Regions from separate parts of the Paenibacillus sp. MZ03-122A genome, predicted to be linked through region 2. Evidence: riboswitches for the same ligand, from Rfam matches in the RefSeq annotation. Region 2 holds a riboswitch; the other holds the start of a gene.
The links. Region 2 has a riboswitch for FMN ahead of NLX74_RS16030 (DMT family transporter). Riboswitches for the same ligand answer to the same signal wherever they lie in the genome.
Positions count from the first base shown of each region.

Region 1: linked by a shared signal. The riboswitch ahead of ribE (riboflavin synthase) and the one ahead of NLX74_RS16030 (DMT family transporter) in region 2 are both predicted to bind FMN.

Region 1 covers NZ_JANAVI010000003.1:168,863-180,062, reverse strand. Annotated here, with positions in the region: gene NLX74_RS07990 (spore maturation protein) at 1-253, opposite strand, end outside; gene NLX74_RS07985 (nucleoside recognition domain-containing protein) at 261-1,004, opposite strand; gene NLX74_RS07980 (D-alanyl-D-alanine carboxypeptidase family protein) at 1,064-2,326, opposite strand; gene NLX74_RS07975 (protein-glutamine gamma-glutamyltransferase) at 2,533-3,255, shown strand; gene ytfJ (GerW family sporulation protein) at 3,348-3,839, opposite strand; gene NLX74_RS07965 (DUF2953 domain-containing protein) at 4,034-4,720, opposite strand; gene scpB (SMC-Scp complex subunit ScpB) at 4,888-5,499, opposite strand; gene NLX74_RS07955 (segregation and condensation protein A) at 5,468-6,262, opposite strand; gene ribH (6,7-dimethyl-8-ribityllumazine synthase) at 6,436-6,900, opposite strand; gene ribB (3,4-dihydroxy-2-butanone-4-phosphate synthase) at 6,980-7,663, opposite strand; gene ribE (riboflavin synthase) at 7,724-8,389, opposite strand; FMN riboswitch at 8,720-8,893, opposite strand; gene NLX74_RS07935 (IDEAL domain-containing protein) at 8,962-9,429, opposite strand; gene NLX74_RS07930 (thiamine pyrophosphate-dependent enzyme) at 9,649-11,200, opposite strand, start outside.
Region 2 covers NZ_JANAVI010000007.1:2,414-13,613, reverse strand. Annotated here, with positions in the region: gene NLX74_RS16050 (quaternary amine ABC transporter ATP-binding protein) at 1-886, opposite strand, end outside; gene NLX74_RS16045 (GbsR/MarR family transcriptional regulator) at 1,402-1,965, shown strand; gene NLX74_RS16040 (carboxylesterase/lipase family protein) at 2,119-3,600, shown strand; gene NLX74_RS16035 (methyl-accepting chemotaxis protein) at 3,744-5,774, opposite strand; gene NLX74_RS16030 (DMT family transporter) at 6,016-6,963, opposite strand; FMN riboswitch at 7,136-7,280, opposite strand; gene NLX74_RS16025 (ABC transporter permease) at 7,402-8,097, opposite strand; gene NLX74_RS16020 (ABC transporter ATP-binding protein) at 8,090-9,013, opposite strand; gene NLX74_RS16015 (sensor histidine kinase) at 9,141-10,085, opposite strand; gene NLX74_RS16010 (response regulator transcription factor) at 10,087-10,794, opposite strand.

The sequences.
Region 1 (11,200 bases), on a different contig from region 2:
CACCCCAGTGCTTAATCCATGGGGTTACCCAGGAGATAAAATAGTCTAAAGCGCCGGATGCTCGAAAAATGCTAATCGCCACCATCATACCTACGAGATGAGGAATAATGCTGATGGCGGTAGAAAAGCCGTCTTTGGCTCCATCCACAAAAGAATCGTAGACAGGTACCTTTTTAGCATATGCATATAAAGGAATAAAAGCGAGAATAACCGGAATGGCCCAAGTCGATACGAGGTTTATAAAATTAAGCATGCCTCCCTCATCCTTTCCAAGTGGTGTCCCTGCCCTTGGCAGCCGTGTTTCCCGTTCGCGGAACGGCAGGTGAAGATACGGGCAGCGTCGTTGAAGAGGCAGCAGATGTTGGTGCTGATGAGGTGAGTGGTGCCAAGGATGTCTGGGACGGCGGAATCGCTGGAGGACGGCGGCGCAATTCTCGACTACGGTACCAACGGTCCGCCGCAATTGCGGCAAAGGTGGCTATTGCGGTCGCTACCAGCGTCGTACCGACGATTTCTGCCGGATGTGCGGAATGAAAATTAAGCCGTATCGCGATCAACGTCGTAGGAATAAGCGTAATACTGGCCGTATTCAGGGCGAGCAGCGTACACATGGCTGGTGTGGCGGTTTGCTTATCTGGATTGAGCGTCTGCAACTCTTGCATAGCCTTGATTCCCATCGGTGTGGCTGCATTCCCTAGACCCAGCAAATTGGCGCTCATATTGGACAAAATGTAACCCATAGCGGGATGATTACGCGGAACATCAGGGAAGAGAAAGGCAACCAAAGGAGAAAGCAGCTTGGATATTTTCTGTAAGAGCCCACCATCTTCAGCCAGCCTCATCATGCCCATCCAAAACACCAGCACACTTATCAGTCCAAAACATACTGTAACACCCGTAGTTGCGCCGTCAAAAGCCGCCTTCGTCACCACCTCTATATTTCCCTGCGCGGCTGCAAATACAAATCCTATACAAATCAAAGCCACCCATATGAGATGAATCATGGCTGATTCCTCCTTTTCCCAATGATGTGACACGTCCCAGCTCTAATTTCCCGTTTGCCCTAGGCTCCAAACAAATTTTTTAGGATTTCGTTCCATCTGCTCGTCCAACCTTGTTGCTGAGTATTGTTTGCAGGATCTTGTGCAGTTGGAGCCTCTTGCTGTGGCTGTACGGTACTTTGAGCAGGCAGCTTACTACCTTTTTCATACACAGGAACAGAACCGATAAGTTTACCTTCCAATAGGAATTCGACACGCCCTCGTAAGCCAAAAGATACGTCCGCTCTGTCTGCAGAAGCAGAATTTTTATACAACACCAGCCTTTTGTGCAACTGGGTCTTCTCACCTTCATGTAAAGGATAGGCAAAGCTTGTACCTGTTAATAGTGGGTAACCATCGATAGGTTGTTGCTTGTCCGTAATCGGAATGAGCGGATAATATCGGAATCCGTAATCAAGCATACGTGCATGATCGTTCCAATCGTCCCCGTCATTCAAGGTAACGGCAGCGAGCTGGCGGCCGTCCCGTGTGGCAGAGCTAACCAGACAGCGAAACGCTTTTTTGGTAAAACCTGTTTTCACTCCGTCAGCTCCCTCATACAGCCGCAGCATTTTGTTTTTGTTGTGCCATGAGTAGTCCCAAGAATCGTTGGGATTCGGTGCTTTTTTCAGTTCTGTTTTTACGATACGGGCAAAAGTTGGATTATGCAGCGCATAAGCAGTAAGCAGGGCCATATCATTGGCTGAGGAATAATGTCCCTCGGCATCCAGCCCGTGAGGATTAGCAAAATGTGTGTGGCTTAGCCCAAGCTGAACCGCCTTGTCATTCATCAAATGGACAAATCCCTCTTCCGTCCCCCCCACATGCTCAGCAATGGCAGAAGCGGCATCATTACCAGAACGGAGCATTAAGCCGTACAGCATATTTTCCAGCGACATTTGTTCACCCATTTGCAGAAAAAGCGAGGACCCTTCTTTGGCATACGCGGTTGGACTCACCTTTACCCGGTCCTGCAAGCGTCCATGTTCAATGGCCACGATTGCAGTCATAATCTTGGTCAGGCTGGCAATACGTAGCTCCCGGTCACCCTCGGTAGAATAAATGATTCTTCCTGATGTGACATCAATTAAAGAAGCAGCCTGTGCATGGGTTCCTATTGCGGGCGGCGCTGCTTCTGTTTTTATCGCTCCCCGAACGGGCTGTGGACTCAGCAACGTAAGCGGCAATGACAAAATAAGCAGAACCACCAGCGGCAAAACAAATGCGCGTGCCTTATTCAAGAAATGGCTGTGGTCCGCGTGAATGTGTTGCTTTTTTTTAAACATTTGGATTCCTCCGGTTTTGAGCAAGTCTTGTACCATTCTATGTCCAAGCTGTTCAAAGTATGTCCACCTTTATAACAGAAAATTCCTTTACGGAACAGCCATTAGCTGCTCTCTTTTTGCTTTCTTTCTGCATAAACCAAGCAACTTGCCCTCCCGAGTACATATATATTAGTTACCAAAGTTAAATATGGATCGGGGGTTACATCATGCTGCGTCTCCAGTTTGAAATGATTTTAAGATCGCGGATTGTAGAGTCCGCAGAAGCATTGCATCGAAGCGGTGTATCCTTTGCCACTTTTGCTACCGCACGTTGCAACCAGCAATTTTGGGATTTAACGGAAAAGGGTGGTTTTCAGATTAAAGCAGGTGTCACTCCGGCAGAGGGGATCACAGACATTTTTTTAAACGGTCATCAATACGCTTTTGAATGTGCAACAGCTATGGTTATTGTGCTGTACAAAGGAGTGCTGGATTCCATTCTGGAAAGTGAGTTTAATCGGATTTTTGCAGATATGCTGCTGTATGACTGGCACTATGACAGTGACCTCAGGCTCATACAGCAGCAAGGGAGTCATAAAGCAGCTCCTGGCGATATTCTGTATTTCAACAATCCGGATGTGTCATCTGATACATTGGAATGGAAAGGAGAAAATGTCGTTAAGCTGAAGGAAGACTTGTTTTATGGACATGGGATTGGCATCTTGCCGGCGAAGGGTATTATCGATTCCCTGAATCAACATCGTCGGCCGGAAGCCACGGTATCTGCTTATTTGACGAATGAAGTGGTTTATCCGGACTTCATCTACTTATCGCAGTTCGCTACCGAAGGAAATCGAAAAAATGAATTATCGCTGCATACTTTGTACCATCAGGAATACAGTCACCGTATACATGCTGTCATTGGGGGAAGGCAGTATATTCGGAGATAGGGCCAAGTGTAAGCAGAAAAGAAGGTATTCCTTAGCCTATATTCGGCTTTGGGATACCTTCCTGAGAGAACGCTTTTCATTTCCAATGACTTTTACAAGTAAGCCGGGCCAGAATTACTTTGATCAATATTAATATCTACAGGTACCTGTGGGGGTGGAGTCTGCACATTGCCGCCTGCATTCCGGAAGATAGACTGAACCTTATCAATCAGGTATGGGGTGGAGTCAATGAGTTTCTCAATCAGATGCGTTTGATTGTCCAATGGAACGATTTGTGCCCCCTGTTTGCCAACAACCAGAAAAGCAATGGGATGAATAGATACACCACCACCGCTACCGCCACCAAAAGGATGACCTTCCTTCCCGCTATGATTACCCGAAGCCGAGGAAGTATGAAGTGCTTCTTCGTCTACGTTAAAATCACTTCCCCCGGCAGCGAAACCAAATCCTACCTTACTGATTGGCAAAATAACGGAACCATCGGGTGTTTCCACCGCGTCTCCCACAATCGTATTCACGTCTACCATGGCTTTGATGTTTTCCATTGCGGTTTGCATGAGCCCTTGAATCGGGTGATCTGACATGATTAATTCCTCCTTTGCTTATCTCAAGCGTAGATTGCCTTTTCTTTCGCTATTGTGCGCAGGGGTTCAAGGAAATATGTATGTCATCCGATTCGGTTATGCCTTAATCTGGAGGACACTGAAATCCCAAAGTTCAGAAAGATTAAGTTTCACCACATTTCAATGTTTATCTTTCATTGCTAGCTTGAAGATCTTCATTTTTTTTTGAAAAAAACCCGCTTCCATGCCTCGGGTCCACCCGGAACGCGCCATATGCGGTAAGATAAGATGAGCATGGAGAAAATTAAATAGCCGAGCGATACGTTTGCTTCACAGTTCAAAGTGGTGGTAAAACGCAAGCGATCCACCCAATACGGCACAACATACAGCTTAGGAGTACAATCCATGCGCACAAAGCTGGAAGCAAAACCGATCAAGGTCGTTTTTAATCCCCACAAAATACCGGTTGAGGTAGCTGTATAAGCCGCGTCAGCAAGACTAATGTTGGTGGACCACTCCATTTTGGACATCGTCACATGTGCCAATGTATGTCGCAACCATCGATTGAAGGATTTTGTTCCCTTGAGCAAAACCCGTATATCATATATAAATTGCTTGATTTTTTCTGTATCAATATTGCCGCTATCCACGGAAGCATCCGTTTTATGTATGTTTTTGTTGCGATCAAGCCGATAGAGAAGCCCTTTTTTCAAACCTGTTATGAGAATGGCCGGAACATCGTAATTTATTTTAATCATCCCGTATAGAAATCTGATCTCTAGATGCGCCCGATCATCATTGTCATGTTTGGCAATATCCAGCTTCAATCGAATACGAGAGAGCAGAATAGCCAGCACAAGTAATATAACGACGATGATGGCGATACTGATCCATTTCCACACTGGCGAGTCCTCCCTACCTTTTTGCTATAAATATCATGGCAAAAATAGTATGACCGTTCGCCGGAAAATCATGCATCTTAAAATACCAACAGCCAGCCTCTAACTACTTGAGGACTGGCTGTATATTTGAAATTTTACATAAGTGAGCCGCAAGATCCGGATGAACTTTATTGGGATTCAAGATCCAGATCGTTGGCTGCAGGCTGGCTGCTCTCCAGACGCTCGAACAATAATTGAGTCTCTTCCTCCAAATTGTCCGAATCTTCGAACAACTCCGGTTGTGGTAGATCTGCCAAAGAGCCCAGACCGAAATAATCCAAAAATGATTTCGTCGTTCCGTACAATATTGGCCGTCCGATGGCTTCAGCTCGACCTTTCTCTTCAATGAGCTCCTTGTTGACCAGTGTATGTATGGCCCGCTCGGATTTGACACCCCGAATCTCTTCGATTTCAACTCTTGTAATGGGCTGGCGGTAGGCCACAATGGCCAGCGTCTCCAAAGCAGCTTGAGACAGTGAGGCACGTGCCGGAGAGTATGCGAGCTTTTCAAAGTAAGATGCATGTTCGGATAAAGTTGCAAGCTGATAATGACCGGCAATACGGACAAGTTGCAGGCCTCTTCCTCCCTGCTCCATGTCCTGCTTCATATCTTCCAGGCACTGTTCAACCAGCTCTTGCTGCTGCTCTACAATGTCGGCGATCTGCTTGGTGGACAACCCTTCCTCTCCTGCGAGAAACAGCAGTCCCTCAATAATTGATTTCAGCTTCAGATAATCCATTAACCCGTAAATCCCCTCTCCACTCCATTACAATATCATCGAAAAGCTTCTCCTGATAACAGAAAATTTGTTTCATTTTCATCAGTTCAAGGATAGCCAAAAAGGTCACAACCACTTCATGCCGATACATATCCTCATGCATCAGCTTGGAGAACAGCAGCCGCCCTCCATTCCCCACCATCTCTAAAGCTCCGATAACTTGCCGGATACGGTCCTTGACTGAAATTTCGTCCCGATGAACACGAGTTACCGTCGTACGTCGTTCTGCTTTGCGCAAAGCACGCTGAAAGGCCGCGACCAAATCGCTTGCATGCAGCCCATGCACCGGATTTACGGGTTCAGTAGGCAGGAATGCGCTTAGATCTTCTGGCTCCTTGCCATAAATTAGACTCCGCTCCCACTCACGTTCACTTAGATGGCGAGCAATCCCTTTATATTTACGATACTCCACCAGCTTGCGGACCAGTTCCTCACGTGGATCATAATCCTCTTCCTCATAAAAATCCAAATCGTCATATTCCATCACAGGTGGCTTGGGAAGCAACAATTTACTCTTAATAGATAAGAGCGTCGCCGCCATCACCAGAAACTCGCTCGTAATGTCCAGTTCCAGCTCCTGCATACTGTGCAAAAAAGCCATATACTGATCAGTAATATCGCTAATCGGGATATCCTGAATGTCGATCTCGGCTTTATCAATCAGATGCAACAGTAGATCCAGCGGACCCTCGAATGTTTCCAGCTTGTAATTTACGACTGTCAATGTGCTTCCCCCTGCCTTACTCCAATCATCATTCAACAATACCTTTCCCTATAGCACTTATGCTCTACGTTATCAATCCCTCTTTCTGTAGTATATACGTCATCGCCTTGCTTAACAATCCAATCCCTTTTTCACCTTGCAGTTTATAGCGTTCTATTCAGCTATTCCTATAATTAAAATTGCTTGCCGAGATTGGCCATTTCAATCGCAGCCAATGCAGAATCCCAACCTTTATTACCAGCCTTCGTACCTGCTCGTTCAATAGCCTGTTCAATGTTTTCTGTAGTCACTACACCAAAAATAACGGGCACTCCCGTTTTCAGACTGCTCGCGGCCACACCCTTGGCCACTTCATTGCAGACGATATCATAATGTGAAGTAGAACCACGGATGACCGTACCCAGCGTAATTACGGCATCATATTTGCCGCTTGCAGCCATTTTTTGTGCAATCAGTGAAATTTCAAATGCACCCGGAACCCAAGCTACATCAATTTCATCTTCCTGTGCACCATGTCGTTGAAGTGCGTCAATTGCGCCGCTTAACAGCTTGCTCGTAATAAACTCATTAAATCTGCCTACCACAATACCATATTTTAAACCGTTCGATACGAGATTACCTTCTAGAAAACGTGCCATGTTTAATCAACCTCTCTTAGTTTAATTATTTAGGGACTTCGGACAATACTTCAGATTTACTTGGAACCGAGATGTATTTTTACAATGATAAACGACGACGGTAGTCCACCAAATGCTGAATACTGATCAGCTTTAATTGATGTCGCTTGGCGACCACTGCCAGATCAGGCAGGCGGGCCATTGAGCCATCTTCCTTTATAATTTCGCAAATGACCCCAGCAGGCTTGAAGCCACTGAGTCGGGCCAGATCAACAGCCGCTTCAGTGTGACCCGCACGCTGCAAGACACCACCATCGCGAGCAATCAGCGGGAACATGTGACCAGGCTTGCGGAAATCACTGCCTGTGACTGCTTCGTCTGCCAAGGCGCGTACAGTCAAGGAGCGCTCGGCCGCTGAAATACCCGTTGTTGTCTCCATATGATCTACCGATACCGTAAAGGCAGTACCGTGGAAATCTGTATTTTGCTCTACCATAGGATGCAATTCCAAGGCCTCGGCTCTTTGTCGTGTGATTGGCACACAGACCAACCCGCGACCTTCTGTAATCATGAAATTAATGACCTCAGGCGACGCTTTTTCAGCCAAAGCGATAAAATCGCCTTCATTTTCGCGCTGTTCATCATCCACTACAATAACAACTTTACCGTTTTTCAAGTCCTCCAACGCTGCTTCGATGGAATCCAAACGAATCTCTTCATCATGTTCCAACTCGCCATGCTCTATGACGTTTGCCATTGCACTTGTTTGGCTATCTCTATCCATAACACTTTCCTCCTTATGTCTTGTGCCACGAATGCTCCTAAACAGGCTTACCCTTCAATATCAGGCAAAGCCGTGTTTCGCCAAATAGTCCAAACTGAGAGGAGCTTCTTCTACCCTCTCCGCCTCCGCTGCACCTCTGTAATTTAAAAGCTGTTCTACATATTTGCCCAAAATATCGCATTCGATATTGACGGTATCTCCCTCACGTTTGGCTTGTAAGGCCGTTTCGGATAAGGTGTGGGGAATAATGGATACGGCAAAGGTATCTCTCGTACGCTGTGCGACTGTGAGGCTGATACCATCAATTGTGATTGACCCTTTGAGAAGAATATATTTAAATAATGTTTGATTTTTAGGCTCAATTTCGAACACAACTGCATTCTGATCTGATGTTACCCCGCGAATCGTTCCCGTCCCGTCCACATGTCCTTGCACGATATGTCCTCCGAACCTTCCGCTCGCCGCCATCGCTCGCTCCAGGTTGACTCGGCTGCCTGATCTCAACTCTTTCAGATTACTGCTGCGAAAGGTTTCCGGCATCACATCAACCTTAAAGTCTTTCGTACCGATCTGTATCGCCGTCAGGCAAACGCCATTCACTGAGACACTGTCTCCTATTTTCAAATCGCCCAACACCACGGAACCCGAAATCCCCAGCACCATCGCTTCACCGCTTTTGGAAATAGTTTGAATGCGACCCACTTCCTCGACCAATCCGGTAAACATGCCTTCACTCCTTTCCACTACATTTCAGTTTATCCCTAACTCATCAGCTATAAGCGCAAAAAAACCCCAGTTCGGATTCAATCCGTCATGGGGGTGATGAGAGTCACATTTGTAGTATACAAGCGCAGTTCATATGCATCTTAAGACGACATGAAATCATAGGTTTGCCAATAGAAAGCATGACTGAGGATACAACCAAATACGCTCTGAACATCATCAAAAAGAAAGCTTAAGCAAGCTATCGCCCGATGCTGTCCTACAACGAAATAAGCCGTACGCACAATTGGGTATGCTAAAAATCGGCACATGTCACGTCATGTACATGCGCTTCGTATCCTTCTCCCATCCAGACTATACTGTCGGTCCCGGATTTGCACCAGGTCCACCTTCTGCCGATCATTCAGCATCCGGGTCACGGACTAAGCCATGCTGTTTCTCACAAAAACGATCCACAAACATGTCATCACCGCCGGTGGGGAATTTCGCCCCGCCCCGAAGGATCTTGCTCTTATTTAATTGAATTAACATTAAACTTGTTACGTATATTAGCACCGACTTCTAAAAAAAGCAAGTTATCTAATAGAAGCTCCTGCTTTGGTTTTGACATATTGGCTGGAGAGTTCTTCAAACCAGGTTTTATCATTCATATGAAGCGCCAAGTCAATCAGATCGGCCAGTTCCTCGACTCCCAACTCTGTTGCATGATCAAAGGTAATTACGGCTGAAGCAACCGGTCCCCGTCCTTCCTCAGAACATGCTTCATAATCCAGTCGCACATCAACATGTCCGTCAATAAACTCGCATTTCAGAAAATAAATAATTTCGCACATTAAAATGGGGCGTACCTGTGTTTCTAACACGCAATCCATCACCTTGGCAGAATAATGCTGGTTCGTCAGCGTGAATTTGTGTTCTGTCGCTGCCAACGAAGCCCGTCCAAAATCATCCGTAAACTTTAGCTCCACTGGCTTGATGTTCATAACCTTAGGGATCTGCTTCTTTATAATTTCGATTATTTCAACTGTATTCAGCTTAATCATTACCTGCACCTCATTGCATCTTAAAATTCAGAAGAAAACTTTTTAAAGTGCCTCTTATAGGCCTCCACTCCTATATCGGAAATCATTACCTGTTTTTTTATGCTTCAACCCATAAACGACAAAAAAGATTCTTTGCGCAATAAACGCAAAGAATCTTGATTGAACCACTACAGTAACAGCGGCTAACAATGTTAATCGATGATTATGCAAAAAACGTAATTATAGCTCTGAAATTTCATGTTTCTTTTTCAGAATAGTCCAGCGACGCTCAATCTCCTGCTCAAAGGTAGCCAACGTAGCCTCCTCCTTAAGAAGATGCTTCGTTTTACCCATTAATTTCAACCATTCAGCAGCTGGAATCCGTTTTCCCTTGTCTTCCGGATTGTACGTAATCGTCGTACCGCCTTGCTCTATTTCGTACAAAGGAAAGAAACAAGACTCGACTGCAGCGCCCACAATGCTGGTGCCCAGTCTGTCTTCGGATTTCCAATTCAGCGGACAGGCGCACAGAATCTTACCATAGGCTGTACCCACGTTGTTCGCATACCATTGAGCCTTGGCTGCTTTGCGCAGCATATCCTGCGGATGACTTTCAGCTGCTGTAAAAGCATACGGAATATTACAAGCAGCCATGATTTGCACGGTATCCTTGTGATGTCCTTGCTTTCCTTTTTGCATTTTCCCTACACCCGACGTACTGGTCATGTGACCAACCGGAGTGGAGTATGATTGCTGTGAACCTGTATTCATGTACCCTTCGTTATCATATTCCAGCATGATCAGCTTATGATTACGCAGAGCCGCACCAATCGCAGAACCCATACCTATATCCATCCCACCGTCACCACTGATCATGATAAAGGTCGGATCGTCCGACATTTCAATTTCATTACGGCGCTTCATTTCCATATAAGCTTCCAGCGCTCCTGAAAGTGTAGCGGCCCCGTTTTGAAAAAGATTGTGGATCATCGGTTGTTTGTGTGATGTATATGGATACCCTGTCGTCGTCACATATACGCAGCCTGTCTGGAACAGAACGACAATATCCCCTTCAATACCTTTGAAAAACAGTTCCAGCGCAGATAATGCCCCACATCCTGGGCAAGCCCCGTGACCTGGTGTAAGACGGCGTGGTTTGGTTGTCAACGACCGCAGGGGTGGTACCTTGACTTTGAGCTTCCCGGTCGCCTCGTCTGGCGTAACCTGAATCAGGCCCGTACGGTATGCATTGCCACGTGGCGGCTGCATAACTTGCGGCATCACCTTGTCCGGTGAACCCGGATTAATTCCGTAATAATCAAAGGGCTTCTCCGCTCGTCCGGCCTCTGCCGCCTCAATCGCAAGCTGGAAGAACGCCTCTGCATCTTCCGCATAAAAATCCTTGCCGCCCAAGCCAAAGATACGGCTCAACACGAGTGTCCGATTCAGTGGGTCCTCCTGCAAGGCCGCCTTAATTTCATGCGTTAAATTCCCGCCGTCTGCCCCATACGAGTCTGCACGTTCACCTACCAGCAGCGCCTTGACATCACGTAAGGCTTCCCGCAGTTGTGCGGCTGGGAACGGTCGGATGATATTCGGACGTATCACACCAGCTTTAATCCCGCGCGCACGGAGTTGATCCGCCACATCCTTAGCCGATTCAGCCGCCGAATTCAACAGGAATACCGCGACCTCAGCATCCTCCATTTGATACAGATCTAAAATCGGGTATTCCCGACCGGATAAAGCGGCATATTCTGCTGCTACCTGCTCATATACTCCTTCTGACAGC
Region 2 (11,200 bases):
CCAGAGCCACACGCGGACCACGATCCATGGTGATGGTTTCTGGACGAAGCATGACATGAGCAGCCGTCAATACCTTGGACAGATCCACATCCTCGACGAAGCGGGCTACATAAGAGTTAGCCGGTTGGATCATAATTTCTTCCGGTGTACCGATTTGTACGACCGCACCGTCTCGCATCAAGGCAATCCGGTCACCAATCCGCAACGCTTCATCCAGATCATGGGTGATAAACACAATTGTTTTCTTCATTTTATCTTGAAGTTCCAACAGCTCATCCTGCATGTCACGGCGAATGAGAGGGTCCAATGCACTGAACGCTTCATCCATCAGGAGCACTTCAGGGTCATTAGCCAGCGCCCGTGCCAGGCCGACACGCTGCTGCATACCGCCACTCAATTCATCGGGCATTTTATCGCCCCAGTTTTTAAGACCAACCAGTTCCAGCGCTTGTTGCGCCTTTTCCTGACGCTGTGCTTTTTCTACCTTTTGAATTTCAAGACCATATTCTACATTTTCTAATACAGTCCGATGTGGGAACAGGGCGAATTTTTGAAAAACCATGCTTATGGTTTTACGACGAACTTCGCGAAGTTGTTCTTTGTTCATCTTACGGAGATCTTTGCCGTGGACCAGAATTTCACCGGAGGTAGGCTCAATCAAGCGATTTAGCATTCGCACCAAAGTGGACTTGCCACTGCCCGATAGCCCCATAATTACGAAAATTTCACCTTGCCTAATTTCCATGTTGGCTTTATTGACACCAACAGTAATCTGTTTTTCTTTGGCCAACTTTTCCTTGCCCCAGCCTTGCTCCAGGAGCGGAACACCTTGCTCTGCGTGAGGACCAAAGAGTTTGCTGACATTTTTGACTTCCAAAATCGTCATACATACACCTCTTCTTTCTATACTTTGCTTGGTATTAACCCCTTGTTGCATTAAGGATTGAGTATAAAAATCATAATTCTGAACATCCTGAACGGTTAATGACAAAATTAATTGTAACAGAAGCACTGCTTACATTTCAAACAAAAAAACTGTTCATAAAGTACGTACAGAAAAAACTGTACAAAGTTTCCTTTGATATGCTCCTTCGTTCTATAGAATGCTCAAACATTCGGAACTTTACAACCGATAGTGCTTTTTTTAAAATAGACAATGAAATATAACCATAAGAAAAAGATTTATGTATATCCATAATTTTAAAAGTTTACTATCATTAGCAATTTTGCGAATTATGATTTTGAACGATCCATGCTGTTGTAATATAGACAGAAGCTTTGTTTTTGAAACATTTCATTTATTATTGAAAGATTTCATACATTGCGTCAAAGCTAATCTTTTACGGGTAAATCGTTCATACTAGGTTGTGCAAAATGCTCTAAAATTAGGAGGTTGCAAGCATGAGCTTGTACCAGTTAGGTGATGAGCAGCAGGCTTCGCTGCAAAAAATTCGCAAACGTGTTATAGAAGCTATAGGTAAAAACATGGACCTGTATGGGATCACTTTGTCTGCGGGGCATTTATACGGTTTGCTTTTCTTTGCGGATAAACCGATGACGCTGGACGAGATGGGCCGTGAAATGGAAATGAGCAAAACGAGCATGAGTACAGGAGTTCGAACATTACTGGATCTGAAAATGGTAAATAAGGTTTGGAGCAAGGGCTCACGCAAAGACTTGTATGAAGTCGAATATGACTGGCATCAAACCTTCACTGATTTCTTCGCTATTAAATGGAGAAAAGCGGTAGAAACAAATTTACTGGTGTTGCGCAAAGCCATTGATGAGCTGGACAGATTGATGAATCAGGGTGAAGAGTACGAGGAATTTAAGGCGATTCTTCAGCAAGATCGTATGAAAATGAAGCAGGCCGTCGCTTATTACAAGTGGCTAGACCGACTAATTGACTCTATGGAAAGCGAAGAAATTTACAAGTTGATTCCCAAAGAAGAAGTTCGGGATTAATCGCTATTTCCCTATCTTGTTTATAAAAATGCCGGAGCGCAAAAGTGCTTCCGGTATTTTTTGGTTTGGCCGTGTGCAAAGGGTATAATAGAGATATGTAAAGATTGATATTATACCGTTGTGTTGAAGATACGAAATAAAGGAGGCTTCATGATGGAGAGTATTACGGTACATACTCGTTTAGGTCAATTACGTGGGGAAACGGGGAATGGATATCATGTATGGAGAGGTATCCCATATGCACAGCCTCCTGTTGGAAAACTACGTTTTCATGCGCCCCAGCCTTTGGAGTCTTGGGAGGGTGTACGGGCTGCGACGAGTTTTGGGCCAATCTGTCCGCAACCTATGCCATCCGCTGAAAGTATGACTGGAAATCTGGTGGAACCGCCTGAGCAGTCAGAGGATTGCTTATACCTGAACATTTGGACACCTGCTTCGAAGGCTCCTGAGAAGGGACGTCCGGTGATGGTGTGGATTCATGGCGGTGCCTTTGTCACGGGGTCCGGGATTATACCTTTATATGACGGGGAACGCATGGCGAAGAATGGCGATGTTGTGGTTGTTACGATCAATTATCGATTGGGGCCGTTAGGATTTTTGCATCTGACTCCAAAGGGAGATGGCCTGACCTCTAATGCGGGACTGCTGGATCAGATCGCTGCGCTGGAATGGGTTAGGGATCACATCTCTGCCTTTGGCGGTAACCCGGACGAAGTAACGGTGTTCGGTGAATCGGCAGGCGCGATGAGTATTGCCGCTTTATTGGCGATGCCATCCGCTGAGGGACTGTTCCAGCGTGCGATTTTGCAGAGCGGTGCGTCGCAGGTATTGCCAACTTCACAGGCCGAACAAGTGACGGCTGTGTATCTGCAGCAGCTGGGTGTGGACACTCAGCATCCAGAACGGTTGTTTACGCTGCCGACAGATGCGCTGATGCTAGCTATGGCGAAGACGCATGAAGTCATCGGACCAGGGATGGCGATGATCTATCAACCCGTCGTGGACGGTGTGACCTTGCCAGATGAACCGCTGTCTGCAATCGCGCAAGGTTCAGCAAAGCAGGTATCCGTTTTGATTGGAACGAACTTGCATGAGGGGGCCTATTTCATCCGAAAAGAATCCCATCTAATGAACAAGTCAACAGCGAGTCAGGCATTGGAAATGATGACGGGCATGTCAGACATCGGCGACCTGATAGAACCATTTCCTGTTACGATTGAGGGACAGGCACAAATGTTGACTGATCTATTTTTTTGGCGTCCTGCATTGGCTCTTGCTGTTGCGCAGTCGGCGCATGCGCCTGTATGGATGTATCGTTTTGATTGGACATTGCCGGGACATCCTACCTTTGGACAAGCGGTTCACGGTGCCGAAATTGCGTTTGTTTTCGATAATCTGGAGCTGCTAGGTAAGCTTGGATTAGAGATTCAACCGTCGATGCAGAAGCTCGCTCAAGCTATGCAGCAGGCATGGGTTGCTTTTGCACGTGATGGGAAGCCTGTGCTGTCCGAGGAGGCTTGGCCGATGTACGACAGGGAAGAGCGGACTACAGCTATTTTCCATCAGGATATTAAAATGGAGCACGACCCCGAAGGAGATAGACGCCGTCAGTTAACCGGTCAGATGACCCTATAAGTAAACAAGAGAAATCACCCCAAGTACTCACATGGAAAAAGCCTTCGCCCGTAACTAGCATACGGACGAAGGCTTTTGTTAGTCATTAGATGTACTGCCGCTCATTCTTACTTGCATGAAATTGCAACGATACGATGTGTAACTTAAATCTTAAATCGCTTAACCAGCTGTTGCAAATCCTGGGCCATGTTGGACAACTCCTGAGACGAAGATGCGATTTCCTCCATGGCCGCCATTTGCTCCTGAGCGGCAGCAGAGGTTGTCTGCGAACTGTCCGCCGAATTGCGAGACAGACTTGCCAAATGGGTGACAGTAGCCGAAACTTCCTCTGTACTGGCTGAGATTTGTTCAGCCGCAGCGGACACACTTTGGATTTGTTCCACAATATGAGATGTAGAGCGTTCAATATTCGTAAATGCACCTTCTGCATCTTGGCTAATACGTAATCCTTCACCTACCTGGTTACGAACATTACCGTTCATGGTAGCGGTGGAGCGTTGAATCAAATCGAGCATCTGAGTAATGATCTGACTGATGGAATCTGCGCTTTCCTTGGATTGCTCAGACAGCTTGCGTACCTCTATAGCGACTACGGCAAATCCACGCCCGGCTTCGCCAGCTCTGGAAGCTTCAATAGACGCGTTCAGAGACAACAAATTGGTTTGCTTGGCAATGGCGGCAATAGCTGTATTCATCTGCTTCGCATCGTCTGAGAGCTGGGATAGCTCATCCATCAGGCTAGCCGTTTGGCTTACAGCTTCCAGAATACGGTCCATTTGTGTCCGCACATGGCTGATCATTTGACTGCCTTGAGCTACATCATGCTCGGTTTGTCCTGCTGAATCCACGATGGAGCTTGCTGATTCGGCAATGGTGCTGACACCCTTGGCCATTTCTTCAACGGCATTAGCGGTTTGCTCGGATGCCTCGGCGCTGGTGGCTGCATTTTCTGCGGATTCCATAACCGTTTCCGCTACGTGTTGTACGGACTCCGTCGTTTGCTCTGTGCTTTCCTTGATCATCAGAGAAGAGGAAGCAAGTCGGGAGGACGTTTGATTGACCTCGGAAACCATCGTATGCAAGGAATGCGTCATCTGGTCAAAATTCTGTGCCAGTTCGCCGAACTCATCCTTGCTGGATAGGTTAACACGTTCGGTCAGATTTCCGTCACGGACGATGCGTGTTCCTGCTTGCAGCTTGCGCAGCGGAATTAAGAACGAGCGGACCATAAGCACAATGATGATCGCAGCGGCAAGTATGGAAATGACAATCACAATCAGGCTTTGCTTCAGAATCGGTTGGGCTGCATCACTGTAATCCTCCAGATCCGACAGTGCGACAATGCTCCATCCGGTGAGAGGGTCCTTAAGTGTAAAGGCCAGCATATCTCGATTCATAAATTGAATTTGCGACATGGAAGGAGTATCGTTTTCGACGGTTGTCGCCACTTCGGGAAGTCCCTCTATGGCGTCAGCCGGTTTTTTGCCTGTCTTGTTAAAGGCTGTTCCAGTCCCAGATACAACTTTATATTCAGAATCAACAATAATGAGTCCTCCGCGTTCACCAATCTTAACAGACTGCAGACTTTCACCCATCTTGTCCAGATTCAAAGCCAATGCAACAGCTCCTTCACCGTCCTCCAGCGTTCCCGATATATTAACGACTAAATTCCCTGTCGTGACGCTGGCAACTGGAACACCGACGAATACTTTGCCCTTTTCCAGCATCGCATTTTTGTACCATTTTCTCTCCCGGGGGTCATAATCGGCCTCCTGTTTTTTCGGCGAACGTATGTATTGCCCTTTCGCATTACCGAGAAGCGCGGCATCTAGCTCGGGATGAGCCTTGACGATGACATCCAACTTCTTCTGAAGGGCCTCTTGGTTGGTACCAATGGAATCAGAATTGATTTCAGTGGTAAGCACGTCCAGGTCTTTCATAATAGGTGCTACATACTGATTGACATTGCTCCGGATCAAATACAGATTCGTGTATACGGAACCGCCCATTTGCTGACTGAGTTGTGTTGTAGCCCCCTGATAGGAAAAGTACCCGATAAGTGCGCTCGGAATCAATAACACAGCCAAAAAAGATATTATTAATCTTGTCCTCATTAAATAAAACTGTTTGAGAAACTTGTTCCACCACGGAACTGTTTGTTTTGTTTTAGTCATAGCTCTTGCTCCTCTGTGTCTGATGATCACTACATTCTTTTATTCGACAGAAACCGACTAATTTTATAGATGTAATCTTTGAGAAACGAAGAATAATTACATGTTTTAGACACTTTTTCTGAAAGATAGGTCTAAAGAACTGTATTTTATATAAATACGAATATATAAAAAAGCCAAATCGGAGATGCAAAAGCATCTTCACGATTTGGCTTGGATGAGTCATGAAAGGGACGTTAAACTGTTAATTTTTTTGCTGACGTGAAATCATAAAGAGCGTAATCCAGATGAGCATAAAACCAGTCAATTGCGCTACAGTGACAATTTGCTGAAATGCGATCCAGTTAATCACGACACCAACCATGGGAAAGCTCAGTTCTGCCATCGTAGCATAAGACGCTTTGGTCGTACTTAAGCCTTTGTAATACAGCAGCAAGCTGAGAAGGCCCGGAAGCAATGCCTGCAATAGCAGATTGATAATCACAGCTGCGCTCGCCCATGTACCGGCAGGCATATTCCATGGCGCATGCTCTACAGAGGTGAGGACAATCAGCAGAGGGAGCGCCACCATGAAGCGGAGGGAGGTTACTGTTTCATATTTCATTGAACGAAGCAAGTAACTTCCCATGACTGTCGAACCGCCCCACAGAACTGCTGCACCGAGTGCAAGCAGACTACCAAACTGAACAAAATCACGAACATGTCCGAAGGGGAGTGACCAACCGAAGGTCAGAAGATACGTCCCGAACAGAGCGACTACAATTAATACTCCAAAATGACGCGGCAACATTTCCTTTAAAATAATACGGGCTAGAACAATAGCGACCAAGGGTTGAAGCTTCTGGAGTAAGAGTACAGCATTCAAATCGCCATTGCTGAGTGCCATAGTGAAAATCACGCTGGCCAGAGCCGAGCCGCCCCACGAGACAAATAAAATAGCGAAAACTTGACGAAGCCGTACCGCTTTGAGTTCCTCACGATGCTTCCACAGCATCGGTGTCAGAGCGAGGAAGAGCAGCACATGCTCCATAAGTACAATTTGTGTTGAAGTAAATGACTTTAGCAAAATAATACGAAAAAGCGGGTCTGCGCCCCACAAGGCTGCTCCAATTGCGACCAGCCAAAAACCGCTTTTCATGTGGGAGCTACGATCAAAACCTTTGGATGTTAGTACAGTAGAAGATTGACTCATACTCAATTAGCTCCTTGCGAATACAGGACCGGTGGCACAAAAACCCCCGTCCATGGCGAAAGGCCATGCAAGACGGGGGTTGATCAAATAAACTTGCCGCTTTATGCAAGTTAAATGAAGTTGCTGCAAAACTAATAACGCAGTATTCATCCACTTCGCGGCATGTTGATATTTCGATCTTCTTCCATCCGGACTTTACCGTCGGCTTTGGCATCTCACCAAATCAGTCCGTATCCTGTTGCCAGATACAGAGTCGCGGGCTTAGCTCCATGAGCCATACCGCCGGTTGGGAATCTCACCCTACCCCGAAGATCCTTATTCCGTTTTTAATTTCTCCTATAGGATATACCTGTTTTAGAATGAAGTCCAGTGAAAAATGTGTGTATATCTAACAATGATTTTCATCTTTTTTTTGAAAGCGCTCTACGAAATTACATATTACGAGGTAATATCCTTATACTCAATACGTCGAATCGCCGCATAAGCCACAAGCATTCCTAGTAGAGAGAAGCCAATTTGCACGGGGGCTATGGAACTAAGTGGAGCACCGTTATTATTGGAGAAAAGCAATGCTACAATCAGGATTGAGGTCACAATGGTGGTGGGTACAGAGTATCTTCGCATCCCCATATACAGCGGAACCAATCCCATAAAGCTGGTAGCAACGGCATTGATCAGCGTCCGTGCTGATTGTTGTCCCAGTATGGAAAGAGTAAGGTTATCCGGTACAATCAAGACAAACTGGTTGAGCAGATGAATAGCAGCCGTAATGATTATTTCCGAAATAATAATAGACAAGAATGTAAACAGCAGCACAACCAAGAGCTTGGCGATCATCAGCTTTTGACGGTGAATCGGGTACATGAACAAGATCGTAATCGATTTGGATTTAAATTCTCCGACGATAAAGCGGCATAGCAAAACGGAGGAAAATACAATAAATGTTGCTCTCACAAAATTGTCTATTAGATCCAAGAGTTGAGTGTACTGTGTGAATTCGGGTATTCCTTCACTTTGACTGTCCAGCGCGATAATACAGAGCAGCCCAAGAATGCATGCATTGGCAATCAGTGCTGATCGGATATAACCCGCGAGATGAAATTTTTTCAGCTCCAACTGCATCAATTTAAGCATGGAGATCACCTCCGTTTAACAGGCGCAAAAAGTAGTCTTCCAGCGTGCTGCTTTTCTGATGAATGGAATCCACCTCTATATCATTTAAAATGAGCGTTTTCGTAATTTGTTTCTGCGGTACATTTGAATCGTAAATACGTATACTCTGTTCATTTAGTACCCTTATATTATTCAGATTCAGATGATGGGAGAGGACGTAGGTCGCTTTTTTACAATCGTTGGTCGTAAATTCGATATATTCCGTATTGGTTTCCCGCACCTGCTCCATCGATACTTCCTCAATCAGTCGTCCGTGATTAATCACGCCTACCGTATCCGCAATCTGCTCTATTTCCGCTAAAATATGACTGGACACGAGCAGAGTCATCCCATATTCCTTGCATAGCATGTGGAATAGTTGGCGGATTTCCTTGATACCCACGGGGTCCAGACCATTAATGGGTTCATCCAAAATGAGTAGCTCTGGCTTAGTTGCAATAGCGCGGGCAATCCCAAGACGTTGCTTCATTCCCAGCGAAAAATCCTTTACTGGCTTGTCATCCGCATTTCGCAAATTCACTAATTCTAGGGCATCCCGAACAGCCTGCTTATTATAGTAGCCCATGTATTCACAATGAAGTTCGAGATTTTGCTGTGCCGTCAGCCTGTCATAAAAAATCGGGTATTCAATAATCGAACCCATCCGTCCGAGCAGATGATACGATTTTGGCGTTAATTTCTCACCGAATAATTCAATTTCACCCGAAGTCGGCTTGAGTAAATTCGTAATCATTTTCATCATCGTTGTCTTGCCTGCCCCGTTAGGGCCGAGAAAGCCATAGGTTTCTCCCTTGCGCACATTCATACTGACTCCCGATACAATTTCATTGCCCTTCAGGGCCTTGGTCAACTGATGTGTACGTATTACGTAAGTCATGGGTGTTCTCCCTTCGTATACTGCTGATAATTCAAGGATAAAGGGCGAAATGTTCATTTTTCTTTCGTGATTCTTACAAATTTATTAAGTTGAGCACAAATCGAATTATGCAAAATGCTGAATTCGATTAATAGTTGATTTTCTTCAATGTAAAAGAGAAGACTGTCCGCTCATAAGGTCTACTAGTCAATTGAATTTCTCCGTTCATCGTTTCAACCAGACGTTTGGCAATCGTAAGGCCCAGTCCGCTGCCTTGTACCGCCTTATTGCGGGAGTCCTCCAGTGTGTACATGCGTTCAAAAACTTTATCTTGCTCAGATTCCTGTATGCCTTTGCCACGATCCCATACTTCTATACACACTGTATCCTGCTGTTCCAATAGAGCCAGACCCAGCGTCCGTCCATCTGCCCCATAGCGAATGGCATTCGAGATCAGATTGTTCAGCACCCGCCCAATCGCTCCTTCGTTCCCCAAGGCATGAATAGGATGCTCCGGGATCTCGATGTGCACAGTAAACCCCTGTGCGGTCAGCAGATCATAAAACTCCAAAATGCTGCGTCTGCACAGTTCTCCCACCTCCAGTCGGGTTAGTGGAATGTCTGTATCGTTAGCTTCCAGCTTCGCCAAGCTAAAAAAGCTCCCGATCAGCTCAATCGCTTCGCTTGTCTTTTGATGAATTTTGGATAGCAGCTTTATTCGTTCTTCTGGCAAAATAGTCGGATCGCCATCCAGCATCTCGGCATATCCAAGCACAACCGTAAGCGGGGTCTTGAGATCGTGGGAAATGTTCGAAATCATTTTGCGCATGGCGATTTGGCTACGGTTGTAATCTGCAGACACTCTGAGATTCAAGTCCAGCAGTCGATTAATTTCCGTCATGAGTCGTTGCAGTTCAACGTCACCTGTGACATATAGCAGCTTTTCCGCATGATTCACCGTCACAATCCGCTCTAGTAGGGTTCGGATATCCTTTATTTTGCGCTTATAGGCCATACGCTCACGCCAAAGCCATACTATAACGACTGACATGATGAGGCCGACAATCCATTCAGAAATGTTCTCGATGTTCATATCAGCCATTCTCCCATTTGTAGCCAATGCCCCATAGCGTTTTAATGTGGACAGGATGAGAGGGATCTTCTTCGATTTTCTCACGCAGACGGCGAATATGGACGTTAATCACGTTCTCGTCGCCCATATAATCGTCTTTCCAAATAAATCCGTATAATTGTGCTTTTGTAAATACCCGGTTCGGATTGGCTACAAATAGCTTCAAAATATCGGACTCTTTGGCTGTTAGCTGAATTTCATTTTCATTGCGTATGACTGTAAAATGATCAAAATCAATGCGCAGACTGCCGTAGGTCAAAACTTGTGCTTGCGGCTGTTCCTCCTGTTGTTGCTGACGGGCATATGTAGTAGATCTGCGGATCGCGGACTGAATACGAGCTGTCATTTCCAGCATTGAAAAAGGTTTGGCAACATAATCGTCTGCCCCAAAGCCCAGTCCAAGCGCTTTATCCACGTCGCTGTCCTTGGCTGACATAATCAGAATCGGGACAGCGCTATGGGTACGGATCCGGCGGATCACCTCCATACCGTCCACCTTCGGCATCATCAAATCCACCAGTACCAGATCATAGGTATGACGTTCAAAGGCGAGAAGCCCTTCTTCCCCGTCATAGGCGGTAGTTAAATTGTAGCCTTCCTTGCTGAGTGCTTTGAGTAACATTTCGGCAATGGATAGATCGTCTTCAATTAGTAAAATATGTTGTGACATAGGTGTGGTACACCCCTAATTTTTAGATTAAGCTCGTGTGACGAACTGTACCTGAATTATATAGAGCAGTGGAGGGGATTTCCATAAAAAATATCCATTGAAGTTGAGTGGGGAATATTCATAGCAAGTTAAAAGGGTGTTTTTCCCGATGCATTGACTTTATTTCAAGAATGAATTCCACGGTGTACATCCAATGATGTTCCTAATAAATTAAGGTATTTCATTAAGCGTTGTAGGTGATTTTTTCCCAACCTCTTAAAAGAGTGAGACGTGGAATTTCTTAGAGGTGCAAGGGTTTTAGACGTTTTTCTCTACAATCAGAGGGTAGGGGTCTACGGTTGGGAAAAAATTGCGAAACCCTTGTGGCTGTAGTAAAATAAGCACATTATTAAAACTGAAAAGCTTG